2 regions of the Micromonospora siamensis genome follow, and region 2 is predicted to be linked to the other one. Evidence: riboswitches for the same ligand, from Rfam matches in the RefSeq annotation. Region 2 holds a riboswitch; the other holds the start of a gene.

Region 1 (14,643 bases), 660 kb from region 2:
CGCCGGGACGGCGGCCGCACCCGCGAGCACCCGGCGTTCCAGCCCCGCCCGCCGCCGGTCCGACCGCACGACGCGGGCCACCGGGGCGCGTACCGAGGTGGCCGACGGCACGACGACCCCGGCGGCAACGGCCGCCGAACCGGCCCTCGCCGGCCCGTCGGGACGTACCGGCCCCCCGAGCGACCCGACGGCGGACGTCACCACCGCGGGTGACTCCGGCGGGGACGCCGCGGGCCCGGACGACGTGCCGGGGGCGGCTCCCACCACTGCTGCTCCGCGCAAGGAGCTTCCCAAGGCGACGCCGCCGGTCCCGACCGGGCGGCCCCGCAAGGGCGCCAGGACGGCCGGACGCACCGCGGCCGGCCCCGCCACGCCACCGGCAGCCGTCTCGGACGCCACCGGCCCGGTTGCGACCAGCCAGGACGTTCCCGCCGACGCGACCAACGAGGGCGCCACCGCCACCGCGTCCAGCCAGGGCACCGCCGCCAGCGCGACCAGCCGGAGCACCGAGGTCGACGCGTCCGCCTCCGCCGCGACCAAGCCGGAGACGGTTCCCGCCGTACCCGAGGCTGCGCCGGTGGCCGCCACCCGCCCGAAGCGGCCGCGCGGCTCGCGGGCCGGCGCGGCGGCCGGACCGGCCGGCGGCGCGGCCACACCGAGCCCGACGGTCCCGGCCTCGGGCGACACCGACCCGGCCCGGGAGGCCGCCGGTCAGCCCGGCCCCGAGCCGGTCGGCCCGGACACCACGGCGCCGGCCCCGGCGTCACCCACGGTCGCCTTCTCCGGCCTCACCGGGCAGGGCGCGGGGCGGCCGGTACCGGTGCCGGCCTGGCCGGTCACGCCCACGCCCGCAACACTGCCGCCCGCCGCCGACCGGGGCGCGCGCGTGGAGCGCACCGAGCCGTCGGGCGACGCGCCGGCCCCCCGTCCCCGCCACCGGGCGCCGCTGCCCGACCTGGACCGGGCGGGCAACTGGGACGCGTTCGGCAACGGTTTCCGGCGGACCGCACCCGAGGCCGCGGCCCCGGGCGTCGCGGCCCGACCCGCCGGCGAGGAGCCGTCGGTCCCCCGCCAGGCCGAGGGTCCGGCGGAGAAGACCGAGCCGGCGACCGCCGAGCCGGCCGCCGAGAGGCCGCGCCAGAAGCGGGGCCTGTTCCGGCGCAACCGGCCCCGGCCCGCCGAGCCCGCCGCCGTCCCGCCGGCGGACGAACCGCTGCCGGCCAAGGACGAGGAGTACGTCGACTGGGTCACCGGGCTGGCCAAGCCGACGCCAGAGGCCGAGTCCGGCGGCTCCGAGCGCCGGTCACTGCGCTCCACCGGCCGGCACCACCGCGACTGACCGCCCCGGGCCGGGTGCCGGACGCACGGCCCGGGCGGTCAGGCCAGCGGCAGGTACACCCGGCCGCCGGAGGAGAGAAACTCCTCGGACTTGTCCTTCATCCCGCGCGCCGCGTACTCCTTCAGCTCCTGGGTGATCTTCATGGAGCAGAACTTCGGCCCGCACATCGAGCAGAAGTGCGCCGTCTTCGCCGGCGCGGCGGGCAGCGTGGCGTCGTGGTACGACCGCGCGGTCTCCGGGTCCAGTGAGAGGTTGAACTGGTCCTCCCAGCGGAACTCGAACCGCGCCTTCGACAGCGCGTCGTCCCACGCCTGCGCGCCGGGGTGCCCCTTGGCCAGGTCCGCGGCGTGTGCCGCGATCTTGTACGCGATCACCCCGGCCTTCACGTCGTCCCGGTCCGGCAGCCCCAGGTGCTCCTTGGGCGTGACGTAGCAGAGCATCGCGGTGCCGAACATGCCGATCATCGCGGCGCCGATCGCCGAGGTGATGTGGTCGTACGCGGGCGCGATGTCCGTGGTCAGCGGGCCGAGGGTGTAGAACGGGGCCTCGTGGCACCACTCCTGCTGGAGGTCCACGTTCTCCTTGATCTTGTGCATCGGCACGTGTCCCGGGCCCTCGATCATCACCTGGACGTCGTACTCCCAGGCCACCCTGGTCAGCTCGCCGAGGGTACGCAGCTCGGCGAACTGCGCCTCGTCGTTGGCGTCGGCGATCGAGCCGGGCCGCAGCCCGTCACCGAGCGAGAAGGTGACGTCGTAGCGGGCCAGGATCGCGCAGAGTTCCCGGAAGTTGGTGTAGAGGAAGTTCTCCTCGTGGTGCGCCAGGCACCAGGCGGCCATGATCGAGCCGCCCCGGGAGACGATCCCGGTCACCCGGTCCACCGCGAGCGGCACGTACGGCAGCAGCACCCCGGCGTGCACCGTCATGTAGTCCACGCCCTGCTCGGCCTGCTCGATCACCGTCTCCCGGAACACCTCCCAGCTCAGCTCCACCGGGTCCCCGCCGACCTTCTCCAGCGCCTGGTAGATCGGGACCGTGCCGATCGGCACCGGCGAGTTGCGCACGATCGCCTCGCGGGTCTCGTGGATCCGCTTCCCGGTCGACAGGTCCATCACGGTGTCCGCGCCCCACCGGGTCGCCCAGGTCAGCTTCTCCACCTCCTCGGCGACCGAGGAGGTGACGGCCGAGGTGCCGATGTTGGCGTTCACCTTCACCAGGAACGCCTTGCCGATGATCGCCGGCTCGCACTCCGGGTGGTTGACGTTGAGCGGCAGCACCGCCCGCCCGGCCGCGATCTCGTCCCGGACGAACTCCGGCGCGACGCCCTCCCGGATCGCCACGAACTCCATCTCCGGGGTGACCACCCCGGCCCGCGCGTACGCGAGCTGGGTCGGGCGCTCCCCGGCCAGCGGGGTGCCGGCACCGCGTACCGGTGCCACGTCACCGCGCTCGGCGATCCACGGCCCGCGCAGCGCGGGCAGCCCCACCTCCGGGTCGGAGCCCGGGCCGGAGGTGTCGTAGAGGCGCAGCGGCGGGTTGTCCCCGGTCAGCTCCACCTCGGCGAACGGCACCCGGACGTCCGGCCGGGACCCCTCGACGTAGACCTTGCGACGTGCCTGCATGACAGCCTCCCTGATGGTCAACGGGACCAGCCGAAGTGGTCCAGCGGGCCGCGTCCCGCACCCAGCTCCCAACCCCGCGCGCCGGTCAGCGCCCGGGTGACGTACTCCTTGGCGGCGGCCACCGCGACCGACACCGGGTCGCCCGCCGCCAACCCGACGGCGATCGCCGCCGAGAACGAACAGCCGGTGCCGTGGTTGTGCCGGGTGGGCACCCGAGGTGCCCGCAGCAGCGTGGTCGCGCCGCCGGAGACCAGCACGTCGACCGACTCGCCGGCCGCGTCCACGTCGCCGCCGGTCACCACCACGTGCGCCGGGCCGCCCGCGGCGAGGGCCTCGGCCGCCGCGACCATCTCCTCGACCGTGGTCACCGGGCTTCCGGTGAGGGCCGCGGCCTCCGCGCAGTTCGGCGTCGCCACCTCCGCGTACGGCAGCAGCCGCTCGACCGCGTCCACCACGCCGAGCCGGTGTCCGCTGGTGGCCACCAGCACCGGATCGACGACCAGCCGGGGCAGCCGGCCGTCCCGGGCCGCCGCGGCCACCGCGTCGGCGACCGCCGGGGTGCCGAGCATGCCGGTCTTCACCGCGCGTACGGCGAAGTCGCCGAGGACGCTGTCGAGCTGGTCGGTGACGGTCTGCGGCGGCAGCGGAAGGACGGCGTCGACGCCCCGGGTGTTCTGCGCGGTGACGGCGGTCAGGACGCTGGTGCCGTACGCGCCGAGCGCGGCGAACGTCTTCAGGTCGGCCTGGATGCCGGCGCCCGCTCCGGAGTCGGATCCGGCGATGGTGAGGACTGTCTGCGGCGTCACTTTTCTTCCTTGGTTGCGCTTTGGGGCTGCGGCCGACCGTGCCCACTCCGGGCGGTCAGGCTTGATCCCTGCGTGGGCACGGTCGGCCGCAGCCCCGTCGTGGGGGGCTCCGTCGACGGGTGCGGGGTTGACGGCAGGGGGGTGGCCGCCTCGGGGGAAGCTCTGCCCAGCGTGGTGACCGCGCGGTCCGTGGGGAGGGCGCGGGCGCTGGTGAAGGCTTGGGTCAGGGTGGCGGCGGTGTGGGTGGGGTCGGGGGCGCGCATGATCGCGCCGAGGACGGCGACACCGGCCGCGCCGGCCGTGACGCAGTCGCGGACCTGGTCGGGGGTTTCGATGCCGCCCAGCGCGAGGACCGGGACCGGGCTGATCGCCACCAGCCGGCGCAACCCGTCGACGCCCAGCGGCGGGCCGTACCCCGGTTTGGTGCGGGTCGGGTGGACCGGCGAGAGCGTCACGTAGTCCTCGCTGGTGAGCCGGTCGAGTTCCGCCGCGTCGTGGCAGGAGCGGCCGACCAGGGTGTGTTGGGGAGGCGGATAGGGCCCGGCGGCGGGCAGGTGGACGGCGTCACCGCCGAGCGGGTCCGGCCCGGCGACGATCAGCGTGCCGCCGGCCCCGGTGAGGACGGCCCGGAGGTCGGCGGCGAGGGCGGCCCGTTCGGCGCGGGGCAGGTCCTTCTCCCGCAGCACCACCGAGCGCACTCCCCCGGCCACCGCTGCGGCGATCACCTCGACCAGCGGCCGACGCGCCTGCCACCGGTCGGTGAGCACCACGACGCCGGCGGTCGGCGGCGCAGGCCGGGTCACAGCTCGGGCCGCCCCTCGTCGGGGGTGGAGGCGAGGGCGTGGAAGCGCCGGGCGATCCGGCCCGCCCCGTACGCGAGCCGGCCGGCCTCGACGGCGTACCGCATCGCGGTGGCCATCGCCACCGGGTCGGCGGCCCGGGTGACCGCGCTGGCCAGCAGCACCGCGTCGCAGCCCAGCTCCATGGCGAGCGCCGCGTCGGAGGCGGTGCCGATTCCCGCGTCCAGGATCACCGGCACGTCGACGACCTGCCGGATCAGCCGGATGTGGTGCGGGTTGCCCACGCCCAGACCGGAGCCGATCGGGGCGCCGGCCGGCATCACGGCGACGCAGCCCACGTCGGCCAGCCGCCGGGCCAGGACCGGGTCGTCGGACGTGTACGGCAGCACGGTGAACCCGTCCGCGACCAGCTCCTCCGCCGCCCGCAGCAGCTCCACCCCGTCGGGCAGCAGGGTGCGCTCGTCGCCGATCACCTCCAGCTTCACCCAGTCGGTGTCGAACGCCTCCCGGGCCAGGTGCGCGGTCTTCACCGCCTCGACGGCGGTGTGGCAGCCGGCCGTGTTCGGCAGCAGCCGCACCCCGCACCGGTCGAGCAGGTCGAGCAGCCCACCGCCGGCCACCGGGCCGGTGTCGACCCGGCGCAGGGCGAGGGTGACCAGCTCGGTGCCGGAGGCGCGGATCGCCTGTTCCAGCACGTGCAGGTTGGCGGCGCCGCCGGTGCCGAGGATGAGCCGCGACCCGAGGGTCACGCCGCCGATCTCCAGGGACATCCGGTTCACCCGCCCTGGGCGGCGCTGAGCACCTCGACGCGGTCGCCCTCGCACAGCACCCTCGCCGGCCAGCCGCCCCGGGGCACCACCTCGCCGTTGACCGCGACCGCCAGCCCGCGCCGCTGGTCGGTGACCACGCGGACCAGGTCCGCGAGCGTCGACGCGTCGGGCAGGCTGCGTCCGGCCCCGTTGACCGTCAGTTCCACGTCTCCTCCTGCGTTCTCGGGCCGGTGCCGTCGGGGCCGTCTCCCGGCCGCGCCGGATCGGCCACCCGGCTGGCTCCCGGCCGCGCGGCCGGGCCGGCGGTGAAGCGGTCGGCTGCGAAGGGCGCCAGCAGCGGGTCCGCCACGCCGGTGACGACCAGCTCGGTGATCAGGTCGGCGGTGAGCGGGGTGAGCACGATGCCGTGCCGGTGGTGGCCGGTGGCGGCGAGCACCCCGGGTTGGCCGGGCAGCGGCCCGAGGATCGGCGCGTTGTCCGGAGTGCCGGGGCGCAGCCCGGCCGCCGCCTCGACCAGGTCGTACTCGGCCAGCTCGGGGACCAGGGCGACGGCGGCGCGGAGCAGGCGCAGCACCGCACCGGCGGTCACCTCGGTGTCGGCGCGTTCCTCGACGGTCGCCCCGACCACCACCTCCCCGTCGGTGCGGGGCACCAGGTAGACGGGCTCGCCGTCGGCGTACCCGCGGATCACGTGCCGGAAGCCCGGCGCGGCGCGGCCGGGCGCGCGGAGCCGGAGCACCTGGCCCTTGACCGGCCGGACCGGCAGCCCGGTCAGCGTCGCCGCGCCGCACCCGGCGGCGACCACGACGACCCGGGCGTCCACCTCGGCGAGCGCGCCGACCACGGCCGGCGACCACCGCACGCCGGCCCGCTCGGCCGCCGCGCGCAGCGCCGTGACCAGCCGGCGCGGGTCGACCTGGTGGTCGCCGGGGGCGACCGCGCCGCCGCGCACCCGGGGGGCCAGCGCCGGCTCGCGGTCGCGCAGCTGCGACGGGCGCAGCGCCGTGATCGGCAGGCCCAGCTGCTGCTGGTACGACCAGAGCCGCCGCGCCTCGGCCAGGTCGTCGGCGGTCAGGCCGACCACCAGGGTGCCCTCGGTCCGGTGGCCGAACGGCATCCCGGCCGCCTCGGTCAGCTCGGCGGCGAAGTCGGGCCAGCGGGCGGCCGACGCGGTCAGCAGGCCGGTCAGCTCGTGCTCACCGAAGTACGCCTCGGCGACCGGCGCGAGCATCCCCGCCGCCACCCGCGACGCCCCCGAGCCCGGCGCCGGATCGTGCACCACCACCCGCAGGCCGCGCTGCGCGCACCGCCAGGCGATCGCCGCCCCCACCGGCCCCGCCCCCACCACCGCCACGTCGGGTCTGTCGTCGGCACCACGGGTGGTCAACACGTCAACGCCCCGAGCAGCTCCGCCGTGGCCCGGGCCGGATCGGCGGCGTCGGAGACCGCCCCGACCACCGCCACCCCGTACGCGCCGGCGGCCCGCAGCACCGGCACCGCCGCCGCGGTCACCCCACCGATGGCGATCACCGGTACGGCCACCGCCTCGGCGACCGCCCGCAGCCCGGCCGGCCCGATCGGGTCGGGCAGCCCGGTCTTCGTGCTGGTCGGATGGCAGGGGCCGACGCCCAGGTAGCTGGCACCGGCGGCGACCGCCGCGGCCGCGGTGGCCGGTTCCCGGGCGGTGGCGCCGAGCACGGCGGCCGAGCCGAGCACCCGCCGGGCCGCCCCGACCGGCAGGTCGTCCGCGCCGACGTGGCCGCCCGCCGCGGCGACCGCCAGGGCCACGTGCAGCCGGTCGTTGACCAGGCAGGTCGCCCCGTACGCGGCGCAGAGCGCCACCGCCCGACGAGCCAGGTCGTACGCCTGCCGGTCGGTGGCGGAGTCCTCGACCCGGACCTGGACGACCAGCTCGGAGCGGGCGACCGGCAGGGCGGCGCGGAGCACCGCGAGCGGGTTCCGGCCGGGCCGGGTGTCGGTGATCAGATGCAGTCGTCCCAGGGACGGCACGGCAACGCTCCTCCCTGCGCCGGCATTACCCGGATCAGGTTCGACGGTCGGGGGCTTCAGCCCCCCTCTCAGCCCGGTGCACCGGGCTCCCGTGGGTCACTTGCGGGCCTACCGTACGACGTCTCCCGTCGCCGATGGAAGACCGGGGTGACCTTTTTCCCATCCACCGTCCCGAGTGGAGCATCGGGACTGACGGTGGTCGGGTCGTCACGACATGCTGTCCGGATGCCCTCGTCCGCCCGGGTTCCGCGCCGCCTGGCGTACCTTCCGTTCCGCGGCGGCGCCGCCGTCGCCGCCGGGCAGTTGAGCTGGGCGATGCTGCGGGGCCCGGCATGGCAACGGCTCCTGCCCGACGTGTACGTGCACCGCGACGGCTACCGCCCCGACGACCACCGGATGTGGTGCGAGGCGGTGGCCTTGCGGCTGCCGTTCGATGCCGCCGTCGGTGGACGCAGCGCGGCATACCTCTGGGGTGCCGACCTGCTGGGCCGGGATGCCCCCGTCACGGTGCTGCTGCCCCGGTCGGCCCGGATGCGTCCGCACCCACGGCTGCACATCGTCCGCTCGGTGCTGCCCGAGGTCGACCGCACCCGGTTCGCCGGGCTGCCAGTCACCACGCCCGTGCGTACGGCCTTCGACCTGGGGCGGCAGGCTCCCCGCGTCGAGGCGCTGGTCGCCGTGGAAGCGCTGTTGCACCGCCGGGTGGTCAGGCTGCCCGCCCTCCGCTCGTTCGCGGACACGCATGCCGGCTGGCCGGGCGCGGCCCTGCTCAGGGAGGTGCTGGCGCTGGCCGAGCCGCTGAGCGAGTCCCCGATGGAGACCCGTCTCCGGTTGCTCCTGATCGAGGCCGGTCTGGGCCCGCTCGTGGCCCAGCACGACGTCCTCGACCAGCGGGGGCGCTTCGTCGGCCGGGTCGACCTCGCCTGGCCGGCACTACGGGTGGCGGTCGAGTACGACGGCGACCACCACCGGGAACGGGCACACTTCCGCCAGGACGTGAGCCGTCTCAACGCGCTGCGCGCGGCCGGCTGGCTCGTTCTCCGCTTCACCGCCGACGACGTGCTCCGCACCCCGGACGCCACGATCGCCCTGGTCGCCCAGGCCCTCCGCGAACGCCGCCCCGTCCCCTCCTCCCGTTGACCTGCGCCGGCAGCAGACCTGCGCCTCGGTGGAACGTGATGGCTGTGCCAGCACGCGGGACCCACCCACGGTGTTCCACCGACGCTCCGCCGGCCGCACCGAGCGCGCGACCGCCCGCACCCTCGCCGGCCCGGCCACCGCCGCGCCACTCGCCCACACCGCGCACGCCCACCACCGGCGTCGGTGGAACGCCATGGAGGTCAAAACCAGCCGGAGACCTCCATGGCGTTCCACTCCCCCGTGGCGCCGACGAGCAACGGCGCGGCAGGCCCGCGAGCGACGGCGCGACGGCGCGACGGCACGGCGCGGCACGACGGCACGGCGGCACGGCACGGCGCGCCGGGGCGGCGGCGCGCGGGGTGGCGGCCGACGGGCGTCGGGGGGTGCGGTCAGAGGATGGCGTCGAGGGCGGCCAGGTCGTCGTCGGTGGGCTGCCAGGTGCCGGCCTCGGCGTTGGCGCGCACCTGCTCGGGGGTGGTGGCGCCGGCGATGACCGAGGTCACCGCGGGCCGGGCGGCGAGCCCGCCGATGGCCACCTGGAGCATGGTGAGCCCCCGCTCGGCCGCGTACGCCTCGATGGCCTCGATGGTGTCCCAGTCGGCGGCGGCGAGGCGCTGGGCGTACCGGCCGCCACCGGCGAGCCGACTGCCGGCGGGCGGCGCGGAGTTCCGCTGGTACTTGCCGGTGAGCAGCCCGTTGGCGAGTGGGAAGAACGGCAGCATGCCGAGCCCGAAGCGCTCGCAGGCGGGGATCACCTCGGCCTCGACGGAGCGCTCCAGCAGCGAGTAGTGGTTCTGCGCGCTGACGAAGCGGGACCGCCCGGTGGAGGAGGCGACCCAGTCGGCGTCGGCGATCTGCCAGCCGGCGAAGTTGGAGTTGCCCAGGTAGCGGACCTTGCCGGCGTGGACCAGGTCGTCCAGCGCGGCGAGGGTCTCGTCGATCGGGGTGCCCGGGTCCGGCTCGTGCATCTGGTACAGGTCGATGTGGTCGGTGCCGAGCCGGCGCAGCGACGCCTCCACCGCGCGGGTGATGTAGCGGCGGGAGCCGCGGGCGTTGAAGTCGGGCCCGTTGAGGCCGTGCATGTCCATGCCGAACTTGGTGGCGAGCACGACGTCGTCCCGGCGGCCCTTGAGCGCCTGGCCGAGCAGCTCCTCGGAGCCGCCCTGCGGCTCGCCGTAGATGTCGGCGGTGTCGAAGAGGGTGATGCCGGCGTCAACGGCGGCGTCGACCACCGCCCGGGTGCCGTCGAGGTCGAGCTTGCGGCCGAAGTTGTTGCAGCCGATGCCGACCACGGACACCACGAGCCCGGAGTCGCCCAGCCGGCGGTAGGTCATCTCAGTCACGCGTCCCACCCTATGCCGGCCCCGACCAGCCAGCCCGGGCACGCCGACGGGGCCGGGCACCGGAACGGAGGCGGCTCAGGCCAGCACGTCGGCGACCAGCCGCCGCGCGGCGTCCACGGTCGCCGCCTGCTCCTCCGGGGTACGCCCCACCGCGCCGAGCAGCGCCTGCGCGCGGGAGGCGAAGTCCGGTGGCGTGCCGGGCAACCAGCCGGCGGAGGCGATCATGCCCTTCTCGTTGACCAGCCAGCGTCCGGCCTGCCCGTGCAGCGCCTGGACCAGCACGCCGACCGCCCGGAACAGGCAACCCGCCACGTACCCGCTGTCCCCGGCGGAGGCCGCCTTGGCGGCGTTGTCGACCAGGAACCCGGCCTCCCAGCCGCCGCCCCGCAGCGCCTCGGCCAGCGCCGGCGGGTACGTCGCCGTCTCGGCGCGCAGCGCGGTCAGCTCGCCGGTGGGGTCGGCGAGCACCCGGCACAGCGCCACTTCCCCGGCGTACGCGTGGGAGTAGAAGCCGAGCGGGTGGCCCGGCTGCACGCCCACCTCGTAGCGGCCGGCGCGGCAGTCGGCCCAGGTCCGGCGTACCCGGTCGAGGTCGCGGTAGATCCAGTCGACGGCGACTCCGCCGACCCGCAGCCATCCGCCGCCGTCGACCCACGGGCCCCAGCCACCGGGCTCGGTGAGCTCCACCGCGTCGTCGGCGACGGTGGCCGCGACGGCGCGCAGGCCGGCCACGTCGAGCGGCCCTCGGTAGTAGAGGCCGAGGTCCCAGTCCGAGTCGGGGCGGTGGTCGCCGCGGGCCCGGCTGCCGCCGAGCGCGACCGCCACCACGCCGTCCACCGCGCAGATCCGCGCAGCCAGCTCGGCGGAGATCACGCCACGTCCCAGACCGGTTCGGGGGTCTCCACCACGTCCCCGTCGCCGCGGAACAGCACGAACCGGTCGAAGGTCCGGGTGAACCAGCGGTCGTGGGTGACCGCGACCACCGTGCCGGCGAACGCGGCGAGCCCGGCCTCCAGGGCCTCGGCGGAGGCCAGGTCCAGATTGTCGGTGGGCTCGTCGAGCAGCAGCAGGGTCGCCCCGGACAGCTCCAGCAGCAGCACCAGGAAGCGGGCCTGCTGGCCGCCGGAGAGGCTGCCGAACCGCTGGTCGCCCTGGCCGGCCAGTTCGTACCGGCCGAGCGCCGCCATCGCCGCGTGCCGGTCCATCCCGGTCCGGTGCTCGTCACCGCGCCAGAGGATGTCGACCAGCGACTTCTCCATCAGCTCCGGCCGGTCGTGGGTCTGCGAGAAGTGGCCGGGGCGGACCCGGGCGCCGAGGCGTACCACCCCGTCGTGGGCGACCGGGGCCAGCGCGGTGGCGCCGACCGGGGTGTGGGCCGGGTCGGGGTCGGTGCCGCCGCGGGCCAGCAGCCGCAGGAAGTGCGACTTGCCGGTGCCGTTGGCGCCGAGCACGGCGAGCCGGTCGCCGTACCAGAGCTCCAGGTCGAAGGGGTAGGTGAGGCCGTCGAGCTCCAGCTGCTCGGCGATCACCGCGCGCTTTCCGGTCCGCCCGCCGGTCAGCCGCATCCGGATGTCCTGGTCCTTTGGGGGTACGGGCGGCGGCCCGGCCTCCTCGAACTTGCGCAGCCGGGTCTGCGCCGCCTGGTAGCGCGACGCCATCCCGTCGTTGTACGCGGCCTTCTGCTTGTACATCAGCATCAGCTCGCGCAGCTTCTGGTGTTCCTCGTCCCACCGTTTGCGCAGCTCGTCGAGGCGGGCGTGCCGGGCCACCCGTGCGGAGTGCCAACTGGCGAAGCCGGCCGGGTGCACCCAGGCGCTGCCGCCCTCGACGGCGACCACCCGGTCGGCGGTACGCGCCAGCAGTTCCCGGTCGTGCGAGACGTAGAGCACCGACTTGGCGGACTCGCGCAGCCGCGCCTCCAGCCAGCGCTTGCCGGGCACGTCGAGGAAGTTGTCCGGCTCGTCGAGGAGGAGCACCTCGTCGGGGCCGCGGAGCAGCAGTTCCAGCGCGAACCGCTTCTGCTGGCCGCCGGAGAGGGTCCGCACCGGCCGGTCCCGGACGGCGTCCCAGGGCAGGTCGAGCACGATGGTGGTGACGGTGTCGAAGAGCACCTCGGCGTCGTACCCGCCGGCCTCGCCCCAGGCGGCGAGCGCGTCCGCGTACGCCAGTTGGGCCTTGCCTGCGGCGGTGCTGTACTTGCCGCGGGTCTCGGCCGCCCGCATGGCCGTCTCGGTGTCGGCCAGCCGGCGGCCGGCGTCGCGCAGCACCGGTGGGGCCAGCGACAGGGCCAGGTCGGCGAGGGTTGACTCGTCGCCGATCATGCCGATGAACTGCCGCATCACGCCGAGGCCGCCAGAGCGGGCGATGGCGCCGGTGGTCACCGGCAGGTCGCCAGCGACCATCCGCAGCAGGGTCGTCTTTCCGGCGCCGTTCGGGCCGACCAGGGCGACCTTGGCGCCTTCACCGACCCGGAACGACACGTCGCTGAGCAGTTCCCGGCCGTCGGGCAGGATGTGCCCGACCCCTGCCACGTCCACGTATCCCACGCCGGCATCGTGCCCCAACCGCCGGTGGGAGGGACATTCAATTACGGGTGACGCGCAGCACCCGGTAGCCCTTCTGGCTGGCCGTCCGCTCGACCTGCCAGCCCTGCTCGTCGACGAGCCAGCGCTGCAACGAGTCCCCGCCGAGGTGCTTGGCGACGACCAGCCAGCCGACGCCGTCCGGCGCGAGCCGGGGCAGCCAGCGGCGCAGCAGTTCGTGCAGTTCCGCCTTGCCGATCCGGATCGGCGGGTTGGACCAGAGTTGGGCGAACGTGACGTTCGCCGGTACGTCGTCGGGGGCAACGGCCCGGATCCGTCCGGCGGCGCCGACCCGTTCGGCGTTCGCGGCGGTCAGTGCCCGGGCCCGTTCGTTGACGTCGACCGCCCAGACGGTCGCGGCGGGGGCGGTGCTGGCCAGCACGCAGCTGATCGGTCCGAAGCCGCAGCCGAGGTCGAGCAGGGCGCCGGTGGTGTCCGGGTCGGGCAGCTCCGCCTTGCGCAGCAGCACCGCGGTGCCGGCGTCCAACCGGTCGGCGGAGAAGACACCGCCGGCGGAGTGCAGCGTGTAGTCGCGCCCGGCGACGGAGAACTCGACCTCGCGGGGTTTACCGGCGGTCGAGGGTGCGGTGCTGAAGTAGTGGTCCCCGGTCACGTCCGCATTGTCGCACCGCCGGTGCGACGCTTCCCGGACGGTACGGGCGTACGCTCCGGAAGGACTCGCACGGCAATTTCCGGATATTACCCTCTAAAGGGACAATGGACCCTACGCTGTCCTCCATGGTGTATCGGCACGAGTCCGACGAGGACGCCTACGAGTACCCACTGCCCGACGGCGAACCGGCCGGGCCCGTGGCGGGTCGCCCCCCGGCCGCCGGCCCCTCGCCGTCCCGCTTCCCGACGCCCTCGTTGCCCCGGGCCGACCGGCTCGCCCTCCCGCAGTCCGCGTCGGCGCAGCCGCCGACCGGCCGGGCCGCGCTGCCGGCCCCGGTCTCCTCGCCCCCACCGCCGCACCACGTCCACGCGTACGTCGCCGAGCCGGTGGATCCGCCCCGCGTCCACGGCTACGCCACCACCGAGCCACTGGACCTGCCCCGGTCCCGCCGGGCGGCCGACACCCGCGGCGGCGGTCGGCTGTGGCAGGCGCTGGTCGGGGGCGCCGCGGTGCTGGTGCTGCTCGCGCTCTGCGGTCTCGGCGCCGCGGCGCTGCTCGCCGGCCGCACCACCGACCCGGAGCCCACCCGGACGAACCAACCGGCCGCGCTGCCATCGCCCACCACCAGCCCCGACAACCGCCAGGACCTCGACTCCCGGGACACCGACCAGACGCCACTGACCGTCAAGGAGGTCTTCCCCGGCAAGGCCCTCGTCGTCGCAGACGGCCGCCCGGCGTACCGCGTGCTGAAGGCGCAGGCCAGCACCGGCTGTGCGGTGGCCGCCACCGGTGAGGTCGCCGACCTGCTGGTCCGGCTCGGCTGCAACCAGGTGGTCCGCGCGACGCTTCGCTCCCCGGACGGCGACCACCTGCTCACCGCCGGGCTGTTCAACCTGACCGACCGGGTCAGCGCCGAGCGGACCCGGGACCGGATCCGGCCCATGCTCGACGACCGGCAGGGCCGGTTCCGCGGCCTGGTGGCCGGCGAGGGCACCGAGGCGGTCGCCCGGGCCGCCGCCCGGGTCGGCTGGCAGGTACGCGGCCACTACATCGCCTACTGCCTGGTCACCAGGGCCGACGGCGAGGCGGTCAAGACCGGCGACCCGACCGCCCGGGAGATCCTGTACGACATGATCGAGCTGTACCTCAACCAGGGCGTGCTGGAGCGCCGGGCGGCCGGCGGAACGGCGAGCCAGCCGACCGACGAGCCCTCGGCGACGACGGACACCCAGCGCGGCACGGAGCCCGACGGCGGCTCGTCGAACGGCGGCTCCTCCGACGGCACCGACGGCGGCAACTGACCCGGTACCGCCGACGGAAGCCCACGCGGCGCCCGCCCTGCCGGGGCGTCCCGTGCCGGCGAATCAGCCCTCGGTGACCGGCACCCGGAGCCGGCGGGTGACCTCGGCGCGGTCCGCGTACCCGGCCGGGTCGGTGGGATAGCCCACCTCGACCAGGGCCAGCCCGTGCGCCGGCGCGACCGTCACCTCACTGGACCGCTCGCGGCGGCTGAGCAGGCTACCCGGCCACTGGACCGGCCGGCGACCGTCCCCGGCCACCAGCATCGCCCCGACCAGGCTGCGCACCATGTTCTGGCAGAACGCGTCGGCCTGCACGG
Region 2 (14,643 bases):
CGGGTCGGTCACCCTCTTCGGCGCGCCGCAGCGCCGCTTCCGGCAGTGGCACCGCATCGGGTACGTCCCGCAGCGGCTCGGCGCGGGCAGCGGCGTACCGGCCACGGTCGGCGAGGTGGTGGCCTCCGGGCGGCTGGCCCGGCGGGGCGTGCTGCGCCCCGCGGGCCGCGCCGACCGGGCGGCGGTGAGCGCCGCGCTGCACGCGGTCGGGCTGGCCGACCGGGCCGGTGACCCGGTGGCCACCCTCTCCGGCGGCCAGCAGCAGCGCACCCTGATCGCCCGGGCGCTGGCCGGCGAACCGGAGCTGCTGGTGCTCGACGAGCCCACCGCCGGGGTGGACGCGGCCAGCCAGGAGGCGTTCGCCGGGGCGTTGCGCGGCTTCGTCGACGGCGGCGGCACGGTGCTGCTGGTGGCGCACGAGCTGGGCCCGCTGCGCCCGCTGATCAGCCGGGCGGTCGTCGTCCACCAGGGCGGCATCGCCCACGACGGCGCGGTCCCGGAACCCGCCGGCCACCACGCGGAGCCGGACCACGACCACGTGCACCCGCACTGTGACGAGGAGCCCGCCGGGCTGTGGAGCATGTGATGGACCTCTTCCAGTACGACTTCATGCTGCGCGCCCTGGTCGGCGCCCTGATCATCGGGCTGGCCGCCCCGGCCCTCGGGATCTACCTGGTGCAGCGGCGGCTGGCGCTGATCGGCGACGGCATCGGGCACGTCGCGCTCACCGGGGTCGGCGCGGGGCTGCTGCTCAACCGCTCCCCCGTGCTGGTGGCGGTGCTCGCCGCCACCCTCGGCGCGGTCACCATCGAGCTGGTCCGCTCGCGGGGCCGCACCTCCGGCGACCTGGCCCTGGCGCTGCTCTTCTACGGCGGCATCGCCGGCGGGGTGATGCTGGTCGGGCTCTCCAACGCCAGCAACGCGTCGCTCAACGCGTACCTCTTCGGGTCGTTGACCACCACGTCCCCGACGGACCTGGTCACCATCGGCGTGCTCGGCGTGGCGATCCTGGTGCTCATGCTGGTGCTGCGCCCGGCGCTCTTCGCGGTCTGCCACGACGAGGAGTACGCCCGGGTCTCCGGCCTGCCCGTCCGGGCGCTGAACATGCTGCTCGCGGTGACCACCGCAGTGACCGTCACCATCGCCATGCGGGCCGTCGGCGTCCTGCTGATCAGCGCCCTGATGGTGGTGCCGGTGGCCACCGCGCAGCAGGTCACCCGCGGTTTCCGCAGCACCATGGCGGCGGCGATGACGCTCGGCCTGTTCGCCGCCGGCGGTGGCGTCGTGGTCGCCGCGAACGCGAACACCGCCCCCGGCGCGTCGGTGGTGCTGCTGGCCATCGCGAGTTTCCTGGTGGTCGCGGTGGCGGCGGCCGGGTGGCGGGCGCTACGCCGGCGGCGCACCCCGCAGCCGGCCCCGGCGACCGAACCGCACGAGCACGAGGTGGTGCTCCGGTGAGGCTGGCACCCGCCGGGGCGCTCGGTTGGTTACCGTGACCCGGTGACCGGCACGAACGGGTACGACGCCTTCGAGGGCGCGGGTGACCTGCTGCGCGCCCTGGCGGCTCCGATCCGGCTGGCGATCGTGAGCGAGTTGGCGCAGGGTGAACGGTGCGTGCACGAACTGGTCGACAAGCTCGGCGCCCCGCAGCCGCTGGTCTCCCAGCACCTGCGGGTGCTGCGCGGCGCCGGGGTGGTGCGTGGCTCCCGGCGCGGCCGGGAGATCGCGTACGCGCTGGTCGACGAGCACGTCGCGCACATCGTGGCCGACGCCGTCAGCCACGCCGGAGAGGGCACGTGACCGACACGGCCCGACCGGTGCCGGCCCCGCGACGCGGCACCGCCACTTCGGGAGGTGACATGACCGAGTCCGGCACCGTGGTCCGCAACACCCGGCAGCGCTCGGCGGTGAGCGCGCTGCTCGCCGAGGTCGAGGGCTTCCACAGCGCCCAGGATCTGCACGCCATGCTGCGGCAACGCGGCGAGCGGGTCGGCTTGACCACCGTCTACCGCACGTTGCAGGGGCTGGCCGACGCGGGCGAGATCGACGTGATGCGACCCCCGGGCGGGGAGCACCTCTACCGCCGGTGCAGCCAGGGCCACCACCACCACCTGGTCTGCCGCGCCTGCGGCCGGACGGTCGAGGTGGCCGGCCCGGCGGTGGAGACCTGGGCCGAGCGGGTGGCCGCCCAGCACGGTTTCTCCGATGTCAGCCACACCCTGGAGATCTTCGGCACTTGCGCCACCTGCGGGTGAGCAGGGCCCCCTTCTCGGCACCTCGCGGCCGGCCGGCCGCCCCGCGTCGGCGGGGATGCCGGGCCGCGCGGGGCGTGGCACGCTGTCCGGCGTGAAGATCTACGCCGACCGTTTTCCCACCGCCGCCCGTCAGCTCCTCACCGACCTGCTCGTCGTCGCCTGGGTGTACGCCGCGGTGCGCTTCGCGCTGTGGCTGCACGACCTGGTGGAGAAGCTCGCCGTACCCGGTCAGAAGCTGGAGGGCGCGGGCACCGGCCTCGCCGACAACCTGGCCGACGCCGGCGGCAAGGTCGGCCGGGTCCCGCTGGTCGGCGACGAGCTGACCGCCCCGTTCACCAGGGCCGCCGAGGCCGCCCGCTCGGTCGCCGAGGCGGGCCAGGACCAGCAGGACCTGGTCGGGCAGCTGGCTCTGGCGCTGACCGTGGCGGTGCTGATCTTCCCGCTCGGCCTGGTCCTCTTCGGCTGGCTGCCGCTGCGGCTGCGCTGGATGCGCCGGGCCGGTGCGGCGAAGTCGCTCGCCGCCGCGCCCGCCGGGCGGGACCTGCTCGCGCTGCGCGCGCTGACCGGCCAGCCGCTGGGCCGGCTCGCCCGGATCGCGCCGGACGTGGCCGAGGCGTGGCGGCGCGGCGACGACGCCACCCTCGACGCGCTCGCCGCGCTGGAGCTGCGCCGACTCGGCCTCAAGGGCGGCCGCTAGGGTGTGCGGGTGCTCTACTTCCTGATCGTCGTCGCCGTGGCGCTGCTGGCGTACGCGGCCGTGCTGGTGAGCTACGTCCGCCGGGGGCGCAAGATCCCGCCGCAGGCGTACCTGGTGCTGGCGCTGCTCAACGGCCTGATCCTGGCCGCCGTGCTGGCCTGGGCCATCGCCCGCCGCTGACCCGCCCCGCCGCCCCGCCGCGAGCAGAGGGGACATCTTCCCCGAAGTTGACCGGTGCCAAGCCGGCAGCGGACGCAGGTCAGCGGGTCAGGACACGGGCGGGATGCGGCGGCGGACGTCCTCGGCGGTGGACGGGCCGGGGGTCCAGCGGGCCACCCACGGGGCGTCGGCGGGCGGGGTGATGACCCCTTCCTCCAGCGCGGCGTACCGGCCGTCGAGGATCCGCCTGGCCGCCGCCACGTCCACCGAGTCGGTGTTGTCCCAGAGGCCGGTGAAGAGCTGGTCGATCCGGACCCGGGCCTGCCGGCAGAACAGGTCGGCCAGCTCGATGTTCTCCGGTCGGGTGTCCCGCTCGGCGGTGGCCCGTACGCAGACCGCGGAGATGGCGAACAGCTCCGCCCCGATGTCCACGACCCGGCCGAGGAACGCCTGCTTGCGTTCCATCTTTCCCTGCCACCGGGACATCGCGTAGAAGGTGGACCGGGCCAGCTTGCGGGAGGTCCGCTCGACGTGCCGCAGGTGCCCGGCGAGCGGCCCGAACTCGGCGTACGCGCCTGGCCGTTGCCCGGCGCCGACGGCCAGGGTGGGCAGCCACTTCGCGTAGAACGCGCCGGCCCGGGCACCCGCCCTCGCCTTGCGGACGGGACCTGCGTCCGGGTCGATGATGTCGCCGGCGACGGAGAGGTGGGCGTCGACGGCCTCCCGGGCGATCAGCAGGTGCATGATCTCGGTCGAGCCCTCGAAGATCCGGTTGATCCGCAGGTCGCGCAGGATCTGCTCGACCGCGGCCGGGCGTTCGCCGCGGGCGGCCAGCGAGTCGGCCGTCTCGTAGCCGCGCCCGCCGCGAATCTGGATCAGCTCGTCGCCGATGGTCCAGGCCATCTCGCTGGCGTAGAGCTTGACCAGGGCCGCCTCGATCCGGATGTCGTTGCGGTCGTCGTCGGCCAGGAGGCAGCACAGGTCGAGCATGGTCTCCATGCCGTACGTCGTGGCGGCGATGAAGGCCAGCTTCTTGGCCACGGCCTCGTGCTCGCCGACCGGCCGGCCCCACTGGACCCGGTCGGCGGCCCACTCGCGGGCCACGTTCAGCGACCACTTGCCGGCGCCGACGCACATCGCGGGCAGCGACAGCCGGCCGGTGTTCAGCGTGGTCAGGGCGATCTTCAGGCCCTTCCCCTCGCCCCCGATGACGTTCTCCTTCGGCACGAAGACGTCGTGGAAGCGGGTGAGGCTGTTCTCCAGGCCACGCAGGCCGACGAAGGCGTTGCGCCGCTCGACGGTGATGCCCTCGGCGTCCCCGTCGACCACGAACGCGGTGATCCCGCCCCGGCGTCCCTCGCCGGCCGGCACCCGGGCCATCACCACCAGCAGGGTGGCCACGGTGCCGTTGGTGGCCCAGAGCTTCACGCCGTCGAGCCGGTAGCCGGTGCCGTCGGCGGTCGGGGTGGCGGTGGTGGCCAGCCGGGCCGGGTCCGAGCCGACGTCCGGCTCGGTGAGCAGGAACGCCGACACCTCACCGGCGGCGAGCCGGGGCAGGAAGCGTTCCTTCTGCTCGGTGGTGCCGAACATCTTCAGCGGCTGCGGCACCCCGATGGACTGGTGCGCGGAGAGCAGCGCGCCGATCGCCGGGCTGACCGAACCGGCCAGCATCAGGGCTCGGCAGTAGTGCAGGTTGCTCAGGCCGAGGCCGCCGTACTTCCGGTCGATCTTCATGCCGAACGCGCCGAGCCGGGCCAGTCCGTGGAAGACGTCGTCGGGGATGCGGGCGTCCCGCTCGATCGCACCGCCGTCCACCTCGGAGGCCAGGTACGACCGCAGCGCGGTGAGGAACTCCTCGGCGCGGGCGTCGTCGGCCGGGTCCGAGCGCGGCCACGGGTCGATCAGGTCGAGGCGGAACCGGCCGAGGAAGAGTTCCTTACCGAAACTGGGCCGGTCCCAGGCCGCCTCGCGGGCGGCCTCGGCGACCTGGCGGGCCTCCTTCTCGGAGACCTGGCCGTCCGCCAACGGCCGCGGCGCGGCTCCGTCCTGGGTGGATGAGCTGTTGTCCTGCGTCGTGGTCACGGCTGCCCCCTCGAAACCTCGGTCCGGCTGCGTCGACGTGCGCGAATGCAACGCTACCCCCGGGTGTTACCCAGGGGTAGCGTTGTGTGCACGTCCGATTTTTCGCAGCGGCCGCGAGGCGCGGAAGGTCAGCGACCCGACAGGGTCTCCGGGTCGTCATCATCATCGTCGATGTCGTCGTCGCCCCAGTTGCGGCGGGCGAAGGGCAGGAAGACCCAGAAGGTCAGGAACCACAGCGCGGTGATCCCGGAGAGCAGGAAGGCGATCGGCCGGTCCAGGACGAAGTCGGTGACCAGCAGCACCGCGCTGACCATGGAGATCAGCATGAAGCCCAGGCCGCCGCTGGCCATGGTGTGCGCGAAGCGGACCAGTTCCGGCTTGCGGCCCTGCCGGAACAGCGCCCGGTGGAAGGCCACCGGCGAGATGATCATCGCGGCGGCGGCGGCGGCCGCGAGCAGAGCGACGATGTAGACGTCCCGCTGGAACTCGGTGGTCCGATTGAAGCCACCACTGAACGGAAGGGTGAGCAGGAAGGCGAAGAGGATCTGCACACCCGTCTGCGCGACCCGCAACTCCTGGAGGAGATCGGCGAAGTTGCGCTGCCAGCGCTGCTTCTCGGTTTCCTTCGACACGTGGTGCTACCTCCCACTGAGACGCGGCTGCCGGCGAGAGGTCCCACTCCGCCGGCGCCCGCCCAGTGCCCGATTTCGACCTCGGTGAAACCGGTTCACGACCCGCGCCGGATCCGGCCGGCGTACCGGGCCTCCAGGGCGTCGTTGTGCGCGTCGCCGCCGGTGATGTTCGCCGACAGGTAGACCGGCGGGGTCTGCCCCGTGGCGAGCAGCCGGGCCACCACCTCGGCGACGATCTGCTGCGCCAGCAGGGCGGCGGTGATCGAGGAGACCGCGCCGACCGCGCCGCCACCGGGCAGCGGCAGCGTCGCGTCCCCGTACGGGGAGCCGTTGTCCAGCACCACGTCGGCGAGGTCGGCCAGCTTGCGCCCGGACGGGTGGCGGGAGGTCATCCGGGCCGAATGCGCCACCGAGGTGATCGCGACCAGCCGGTGCCCGCGCTCCTTCACCAGCGACGCGAACTCCACCATCGCCCCGTTGACCCCGGAGTTGGAGGCCAGCACGAAGATGTCCGGCGGGCGGACCGGGGCCAGGTCGTAGAGGCGGTGCGCCACCTCGGGGTCGCGTTCCAGCTTCGGGCCGAGGATGCCGGCCGGTTGCCCGCCGTACAGCACCAGGTCGCGCAGCGCGATCCGGTTGGTCGGGACCAGCCCACCGGCCCGGCCGGCGATCTCCATGGCCAGCGCCTCGGAGTGCCCGGTGCCGAACGCGTGGACCACCCCGTCGGCCGACAGGGCCTCGGCGATCAGGTCGGCGGCCTCCCCCACCGCGGCCCGCTGGCCGGTCGCCACCCGGTCGATCGTCTCGCGCACCACCGCGAGGTATGCCTCCGCGCCCACCGTCATGCCGTCTCCGTCCGTCGTTCCCGCCCCAACCAGTCCACCGCGAAGTCGACCGCCGCCCGCTGCCGGACCAGCCGGCCCGTCCCGTCGCCGACCGGGCCCAGGCGGACCGCGCCGGTGGCCTCCAGGTCGTCGCCCAGCCGGGCGAAATCGCTCTCGTCGACGTCGACGTCGTCCCACCAGACCCACTCCCGGCCACCGTCACCGGTCGACACGGCCGCGCCGCAACGCTGCCGGGGCAGGCCGGGCAGCCGGTATTCCGCCAGGTGCAGCGAGGTGTTGGAACCGTGGTCGACGCCGAGCAGCAGCACGTCGGCGTCGAGGTCGTAGAGGCGGGCCAGCGGGGAGGTCTCCCCCAGCATGTCGGTCAGCGCGTGGTCGGCCACGATCCGGTCGGCCGCCGGGCCGAGCGCGGCGAACGAGACGTGCGGGTGGGCGCTGCGCCGGGCCCCCGGCCAGGTCCGCACCTGCTCGGCGACGGCCCCCATGAACCGGCTCGGCGTCCGCGCCGGGTCGAAGCCGGGCCACTGCGCCCGGATCACCGGCCACCAGTGCGCCGGCACCGGCGGGTTGGTCCAGCCGGCCGGGTCGCTGTTCTCCGGGGTGTGGGTGGGCACCACGATCGTCCCGTCCGGTCCGAGCACGTCGCGCAGGGCCGCCACCACCGCCTCCGGGCCACCGCAGAGGAAACCCAGAGGGCGCAACGCGGCGTGCACCAGGAGCACCCCGCCGGGGCGTACTCCCAGGTCCTGGAACTGCGCGGCGAGCGACGCGCGGGTGTGCGGCCCGGCCGGCGCGGGCGTCGCGGTCACCCGCGGACCCGGGCGAGGATCGCCTCGGCCAGCGGCCCCGGCGCCTCGTCGGGGATCCAGTGGGTGACGCCGGACAGGGCCACGAAGCGGTAGTCGCCCTCGACGTGCCCGACGCACGCCTCGGCCGCCGTGCGGCCGATGGCGATGTCCTTGTCGCTCCAGACGTAGGTGGTGGGGACGGCCACCGGGCCGACGGCCTTCATGTCGGAGCCGGTCATGGCCCGGTACCAGTTCAGGGCGGCGGTCAATGCGCCCGGCGCCCGCATCGGGTCCGCGTAGCGGGCCACCCGGGCCCGGTCGCCCACCCCGGAGAGCAGCTTGCGCAGCGCGGTCGCGTTGAACGCCAGCAGCACCTTCTCCGCCTTGCCCGGCTTGCGGAACAGCGCGATGTAGGACGAGCGGGCCTTCTGCTGCGGGTCGGTGGCCAGGGCGTGGCCCATCGCCGCCGGGTGCGGCACGGAGACCGCGGTCAGCGTGCGGACCCGGTCGGGGTGCGCGGCGGCCAGGCCCCAGGCGACGATGGCGCCCCAGTCGTGTCCCACCACGTGCGCGGCGGTCACCCCGAGCGCGTCGAGCACGCCGGCCGCGTCGGCCACCAGCTCCGGGATCGAGTACGCCCCGACCTCCGCCGGCCGCGCCCCCGGCGAGTAGCCGCGCTGGTCCAGGGCGTACGTGCGCAGCCCGGCGGCGTGCAGCGTCGGCAGGACCTCGTCCCACTCGCCGCTGTGCTGGGGGAAGCCGTGCAGCAGCAGGACGGGCAGGCCGTCCTCGGGACCGCCGGTGCGTACCTCGAACGTCAGACCTCGCGCGTCGACCCGCATGATCGGCAGCCTACCCACCGTCGGCCCACTGGGCCGCCGGCCAGGTGCGGTGCTAGCGTCTGCACCGAGACAACTTCACATCCGACAGGGGAGCGCACAGCGCTGAGAGTGCGGGCACCGCCCGCAGACCCTCGAACCTGATCTGGGTAATGCCAGCGCAGGGAGTTCGGTCGACCTCCAGCCGCGCCGCCGTCCGGCGACACCGGACGCGGCGTGCGTCTTCTCCTGGTTCGTTCACTGGACTGGGAGCACACCATGAACCACACCGACAGCAACCGCTGGCGCACCATCGACATCGTGGTCGCCGCCGTGATCGCCGTCGCCTTCGGCGTCGTCTTCTGGGCGTGGGGGCTGGTCTGGAAGGCCGCCGACCCGGCCTTCGCCGCCGCCCCCGCCACCCAGGCGATCATGTACGGCGTCTGGCTGGTCCCCGCCGTGCTGGGTGGCCTGGTCATCCGCAAGCCGGGCGCGGCCCTGTTCTGCGAGACGGTCGCGGCGGTCGTCTCCGCCCTGCTGGGCAGCCAGTGGGGTGGCGTCGTCATCGTCCAGGGACTGGTCCAGGGGCTCGGCGCCGAGCTGGCCTTCGCCGCGTTCCGGTACCGGTCGTACCGGCTGCCGGTGGCGGTGCTGGCCGGCGCGCTGACCGGCCTCAGCGCCGCCCTGTTCGACTTCTTCGTCTGGAACTCCGAGTACGCCCTGGTCGACTACCGTCTGCCGTACGCGGCGCTGACCGTGGTCAGCTCGGCCCTGATCGCGGGCGTCGGCGGCTACTACCTCACCCGCGCGCTGGCCAACACCGGCGCCCTGGACCGCTTCCCCGTCGCCCGCGACCGCGCCACCGTCTGACCGCCCGGATCCGCAGAGGGGGTGCAGGGTGGGTTCGGTGCAGTTGCGCGGGTTCGGGTGGCGGCACGCCGGGCGGAAACGCTGGGCCGTACGCGACCTGGACCTGCGCATCGAGCGCGGCGAGCGGGTGCTGCTGCTCGGACCGTCCGGCGCCGGCAAGAGCACCCTGCTCGCCGCGCTGGCCGGGCTGCTGCCCGAGGACTCCGGCGAGCAGGAGGGCACCGTCGAGATCGACGGGCTCGACCCCCGCAAGGCCCGGGAACGGGTCGGCATCGTCTTCCAGGACCCGGAGAGCCAGCTGGTGATGGCCCGCTGCGGCGACGACGTCGCGTTCGGGCTGGAGAACCGGGGCGTGCCGGCCGAGGAGATCTGGCCCCGGGTGGACGAGGCACTGCACCGGGTCGGCTTCCCGTACCGGCGGGACCGGCCCACCGCCGCGCTCTCCGGCGGCGAGCAGCAGCGGCTCGCGCTGGCCGGGGCGCTCGCCCTGCGGCCGGAACTGCTGCTGCTCGACGAACCCACCGCCAACCTCGACCTCGCCGGCGCCACCCAGGTCCGCCGGGCCGTCGCCGACGCCCTCGACGCCGACACCACCGTGATCCTGGTCGAACACCGGGTCGCCGAGGCGTTGCCGCTGGTCGACCGGGTGGTCGTCGTCGAGGCAGGCGGCGGGGTGCGGGCCGACGGCACACCCGAGGCGGTCTTCGCCGCCCACGGCGACGCGCTCGCCGCCGAGGGCGTCTGGGTGCCGGGCCACCCCGTACCGCCGCGCCGCGCCGCCGGCCCGGCCGGTGACCTGCTGCTCACCGCCGACCGGCTCGGCCTGCCACCCCGGCTGGCCCCGACCGACCTCCGGGTACGCGCCGGCGAGGCGCTCGCCGTCCTCGGCCCGAACGGCGCCGGCAAGTCCACCCTCGCCCTGCTGCTGGGCGGCCTGCTCCGCCCCGGCACCGGAGGGGTGACCGCCAGCGCCGAACTGGCCGGCCGGGACGCCCGCACGCCCCCGCACCGCTGGCGGGCGCCCGCCCTGGCCCGCCGGATCGGCTCGGTCTTCCAGGACCCCGAGCACCAGTTCGTCACCGGTACCGTCCGCGACGAACTGGCCCTCGGCCCCCGCCGCACCGGAACGCCCGAACCGGCCGTACTGGCCACCGTGGACGCCCTGCTGGAGCGACTCGGCCTGGCCGCGCTGGCCGGCGCCAACCCGTACACCCTCTCCGGTGGCGAGGCGCGGCGGCTGAGCGTGGCGACCGCCCTGGCCACCGCGCCCCGCCTGCTGATCTGCGACGAACCCACCTTCGGCCAGGACCGGCGGACCTGGCGGGAGTTGGTGGACCTCCTCGCCGGGCTGCGCGACGCGGGACACGGCATCGTCGCGGTCACCCACGACGCGGACTTCGTCGCCGCCCTCGCCGACCGCACCGTCACCCTGGAGCGCCGCCCGTGACCACCGCCGCCGCCCGCCGTCGCGGCGACGTCGCGGCCGTCCGCCATGACGGCGCAGGGGCCGTCGGCCCGGTCGCCGGCCGGCCGGCCACCTCGGAGCGTCGCCCGTGATCGACATCGAGCCGATCGCCGCGCCCGGTGCGCCGCTGGCCAGGCGCAACCCGGTGGCGAAGGTGGCCGCCGCGCTGGTCTTCTCGTTCGTCCTGCTCGCCACCCTGGATCCGGTGGCCCCGGCGCTGGCCATCGCCGTCGAGCTGGCCGTGCTGCCGCTGTTCGGCGTCCGCTACCGGCTGCTGGCCCGGCGGGCCTGGCCGCTGCTGGCCAGCGCCGTCGGCGTCCTGGTCACCCTGGTGCTCTTCGCCGCCGACCGCTCCGGCCGGGTACTGCTCGACGCCGGCCCGGTCCTGGTCACCTCCGGGGTGCTGGTCACCGCGCTCGGGCTGGTGCTGCGGCTGCTGGCCGTGGCGCTGCCCGGCATCATCGTCTTCGCCACCACCGACGCCACCGACCTGGCCGACGCGCTGGTCCAGAACGCGAAGGCGCCGGCCCGGTTCGCGATCGGCGCGCTGGCCGCGTTCCGGCTGGTGCCGCTGCTCGGGCAGGAGTGGCAGATGATCAGCATGGCCCGTCGGGCCCGGGGCGTGGACGCCGGTCGCAACCCCGTGGCCAAGCTGCGGCTCTTCGTCTCGACCGCGTTCGCGCTGCTGGTCGGGGCGATCCGCCGGGGCACCCGGCTGGCCGTCGCGATGGACGCCCGCGGCTTCGACGCCGGTGTCCCCCGGAGCGTGGCCCGCCGGCAGCGGTTCGGGGCCGCGGACTGGGCGCTGATCGCCGGGGCGGCGGTGCTTGCCGGGGCGGCGCTGACGGTGAGCGTGCTGCTGGGGACGTTCCGCCCGCTGATCGGCTGACCGCCGAGCCAGGGCCGACTCCACGTGCCGCAACCGGCGCCATCCAGACCATGATCGACTCCGGCTGCCGCGAGGCGCGCCTTCCATGGACCGGGAAGGCCAGGATGCCGCAGGCGGAGTCGATCATGGCTGGTGAACGGTCAGCTGTGCCCGGGCGATCAGCTGCGCCGGAAGGCGTACCGGCGGCTCGGGACGGCGGCCGTCGTGGCGCCCTTACGGACCGGCGCGCCCGAACGGGACGGCGGCGGTGTAGACCGCCGATCAGCCGTACGCCCATCAGCCACCGGCCGGATCTCGGCCTGCGGCAGGCCAGGCCCTTCCGTTCCAGACAGCCCGACGGACAGCGCCGGCAGAAGGGCGGTACCGGTCACCGGCGACGCGGGCGGGCCGGCGAGATCCGTCGCACCGGTGAGCGTGCCCGGATCCGGCTCGCGCCCCTTCTGCGCACCGGACTCCCGCAGCGGGCGGGACGGACGGGACGAGCGGGAACTGCGCTTGGCTGGCATACGGTTCCTCCTTCGACGGGGCGACCGCGCCACCACGGCGGGCGGTCGACGGGCAGGGACGAACCGGGCGACCGACCACGCGAACGCCACCGGAGAAGGGTGGGGATGCGGACGCCCGGGGCACGGACCGCGGCGATGGCGGCGGGCCGGCTCGGAAGGTGGGCGTCAGATGCGCATACCGGCACGCTAGCCGAGGGCCGGTCGGGACCGCATCCGAATTGGCTGGCACAAGAATTCGGCCGGTCACGCCGCGACCGGTGCAACGGGTACGGACGCCGGCCCGGATCCCTGACACGATCACAGGCATGCTGATCGCGTTCTCCATCACCCCGCTCGGCGTGGGTGAGTCCGTCGGCGACCTCGTCGCCGACGCGGTCCGGGTGGTCCGCGAGTCCGGGCTGCCCAACCGGACCGACGCCATGTTCACCACCGTCGAGGGCGAGTGGGACGAGGTGATGGCGGTGGTCAAGCGGGCCGTCGACACGGTCGCCACGCAGGCGCCCCGGGTCAGCCTGGTGCTCAAGGCCGACGTCCGCCCCGGCGTCACCGACGCGATGACCGCCAAGGTCGCCCACGTCGAGGCCCGCCTGGCCCAGGGCTGACCGGCAGGCGCGGCACTGCGTGCCCGCTCGCGTACCCACCGTCGACGACCGGACCCGGTGCGTCGTCGGCCGCGATACGGTCGCAGGACGGGCATCGAAGCAGGACGCGGGATCGAAGACGAAGGGTGGCGGTACGCATGGCACAGCAGGCGACGGCGCAGATCGGGGTCACCGGGCTGGCGGTGATGGGGCGCAACCTGGCCCGCAACCTCGCCCGCAACGGCTTCCGGGTGGCGCTGCACAACCGGTCGCCCGAGCGCACCCGCAGCCTGGTGGCCGAGCACGGCGACGAGGGCACCTTCGTGCCGGCGGAGTCCATGGCGGACTTCGTCGCCTCGCTGGAGCGTCCACGCGCGGTGATCGTGATGGTGAAGGCGGGCGCCCCCACCGACGCGGTGATCGACGAGCTGGTCCCGCTGCTCGAGGAGGGGGACATCATCGTCGACGCCGGCAACGCGCACTTCGCCGACACCCGCCGCCGGGAGGAGGCGCTGCGCGGGCACGGGCTGCACTTCGTCGGCACCGGCGTCTCCGGCGGCGAGGAGGGCGCGCTGCTCGGTCCGAGCATCATGCCCGGCGGTTCGGCCGAGTCCTACCAGAAGCTCGGCCCGATGTTCGAGAAGATCGCCGCGCAGGTGGACGGCACCCCGTGCTGCCGGCACATCGGCCCCGACGGCGCCGGCCACTTCGTCAAGATGGTCCACAACGGCATCGAGTACGCCGACATGCAGCTCATCGCCGAGGCGTACGACCTGCTGCGGGCCGGCCTGTCGGCGAGCCCGGCGGAGATCGCGGAGATCTTCCGGGAGTGGAACGGCGGCGAGCTGGAGTCCTTCCTCATCGAGATCACCGCCGACGTGCTGGCGCACACCGACGCGGCGACCGGCCGCCCGTTCGTCGACGTGGTGCTCGACCAGGCCGAGCAGAAGGGCACCGGCCGGTGGACGGTGCAGAGCGCGCTGGACCTCGGCATCCCGATCACCGGCATCGCCGAGGCGACCTTCGCCCGGTCGCTGTCCGGACACGCCGACCAACGCGCCGAGGCCCGCCGCGCCTTCGGCGACGCGGGCGAGAAGTGGCAGGTCGACGACCGGGACACCTTCGTCGAGGACGTCCGGCGCGCGCTGCTGGCCAGCAAGATCGTCGCGTACGCGCAGGGCTTCGACCACATCCGGGCCGGCAGCCGGGAGTACGACTGGGACATCGGCCTCGGCGGCACCGCCACCATCTGGCGGGGCGGCTGCATCATCCGGGCCCGCTTCCTCGACCGGATCCGGGAGGCGTACGACGCCGAGCCGGAACTGACCACGCTGCTGGTGGCGCCGTGGTTCGCCGAGCGGGTCTCCGACGGCGTGCCGGGTTGGCGGCGGGTGGTCGCCGACGCGGCCCGGGCCGGAGTGCCGACGCCGGCATTCTCGTCGTCACTGGCCTACTTCGACGCGCTGCGCGCCGAGCGGCTGCCGGCCGCCCTGATCCAGGGCCTGCGGGACGACTTCGGCGCGCACACCTACCACCGGGTGGACCGGGAAGGCACCTTCCACACCCTCTGGGCCGGCGACCGCTCCGAGGTGCAGGCCTGACCCCGGTCACGTGTCGAGCAGCCGGGCGAGCGCGTCCCGCAGCCGCCCGGCAAGCTCGGCCTGCTCGTCCGCCGGCACGTCGAGCCAGCCCCGGTCACCGTCGAGGGCGGCGAGTTGCTGCTCGGCGTAGGGCACGCCGGGCGGCAGCGGCGCCACGTGCCAGTGGACGTGGCAGTTGCCCTGCTGACTGCCGAGGCTGAGCACGTAGAGCCGCTCGACCGTCAGGGTGTTCTCCAGCGCCGCGCCGGTGGCGTGCAGGACCCGCTGCAGACGCAGGTATTCCTCGGTGGTGAAGTCGCCGACGACCCGTTCCCGGTGCCGCACCGGGGCGACCAGGGTGTGCCCGCGCAGCCACGGCCACCGGCTGAGGAAGACCACGGCGTCGTCGTCGCGGTGCAGCTCGTGGTGCCGGTAGTCGGGATTCCCGGCCAGCGCCTCGCAGACGAAGCAGGCGG

What was found. Region 2 has a riboswitch for thiamine pyrophosphate ahead of GA0074704_RS24665 (ECF transporter S component). Riboswitches for the same ligand answer to the same signal wherever they lie in the genome.
Region 1: it holds a riboswitch for thiamine pyrophosphate, as region 2 does, so the genes downstream of both, thiE (thiamine phosphate synthase) here and GA0074704_RS24665 (ECF transporter S component) in region 2, are expected to answer to the same signal.

What each region holds. Positions count from the first base shown of each region.
Region 1 covers NZ_LT607751.1:6,077,703-6,092,345, forward strand. The annotation lists gene GA0074704_RS27785 (hypothetical protein) at 1-1,339, shown strand, start outside; gene thiC (phosphomethylpyrimidine synthase ThiC) at 1,378-2,961, opposite strand; gene thiD (bifunctional hydroxymethylpyrimidine kinase/phosphomethylpyrimidine kinase) at 2,979-3,767, opposite strand; gene GA0074704_RS27800 (thiamine phosphate synthase) at 3,764-4,570, opposite strand; gene GA0074704_RS27805 (thiazole synthase) at 4,567-5,337, opposite strand; gene thiS (sulfur carrier protein ThiS) at 5,343-5,543, opposite strand; gene thiO (glycine oxidase ThiO) at 5,534-6,727, opposite strand; gene thiE (thiamine phosphate synthase) at 6,721-7,347, opposite strand; TPP riboswitch at 7,342-7,450, opposite strand; gene GA0074704_RS27825 (endonuclease domain-containing protein) at 7,573-8,487, shown strand; gene GA0074704_RS27830 (aldo/keto reductase) at 8,877-9,821, opposite strand; gene GA0074704_RS27835 (nucleotidyltransferase domain-containing protein) at 9,906-10,703, opposite strand; gene GA0074704_RS27840 (ABC-F family ATP-binding cassette domain-containing protein) at 10,700-12,376, opposite strand; gene GA0074704_RS27845 (class I SAM-dependent methyltransferase) at 12,414-13,025, opposite strand; gene GA0074704_RS27850 (hypothetical protein) at 13,151-14,326, shown strand; gene truA (tRNA pseudouridine(38-40) synthase TruA) at 14,390-14,643, opposite strand, start outside.
Region 2 covers NZ_LT607751.1:5,414,804-5,429,446, forward strand. The annotation lists gene GA0074704_RS24615 (metal ABC transporter ATP-binding protein) at 1-586, shown strand, start outside; gene GA0074704_RS24620 (metal ABC transporter permease) at 586-1,458, shown strand; gene GA0074704_RS24625 (ArsR/SmtB family transcription factor) at 1,501-1,800, shown strand; gene GA0074704_RS24630 (Fur family transcriptional regulator) at 1,860-2,255, shown strand; gene GA0074704_RS24635 (hypothetical protein) at 2,347-2,952, shown strand; gene GA0074704_RS29110 (hypothetical protein) at 2,962-3,132, shown strand; gene GA0074704_RS24640 (acyl-CoA dehydrogenase family protein) at 3,220-5,193, opposite strand; gene GA0074704_RS24645 (DUF6328 family protein) at 5,322-5,825, opposite strand; gene GA0074704_RS24650 (sugar isomerase domain-containing protein) at 5,921-6,670, opposite strand; gene GA0074704_RS24655 (aminoglycoside N(3)-acetyltransferase) at 6,667-7,479, opposite strand; gene GA0074704_RS24660 (alpha/beta fold hydrolase) at 7,476-8,300, opposite strand; TPP riboswitch at 8,377-8,482, shown strand; gene GA0074704_RS24665 (ECF transporter S component) at 8,556-9,146, shown strand; gene GA0074704_RS24670 (ABC transporter ATP-binding protein) at 9,175-10,593, shown strand; gene GA0074704_RS24675 (energy-coupling factor transporter transmembrane component T family protein) at 10,700-11,500, shown strand; gene GA0074704_RS24680 (MTH1187 family thiamine-binding protein) at 12,312-12,608, shown strand; gene gndA (NADP-dependent phosphogluconate dehydrogenase) at 12,746-14,188, shown strand; gene GA0074704_RS24690 (HIT family protein) at 14,195-14,643, opposite strand, start outside.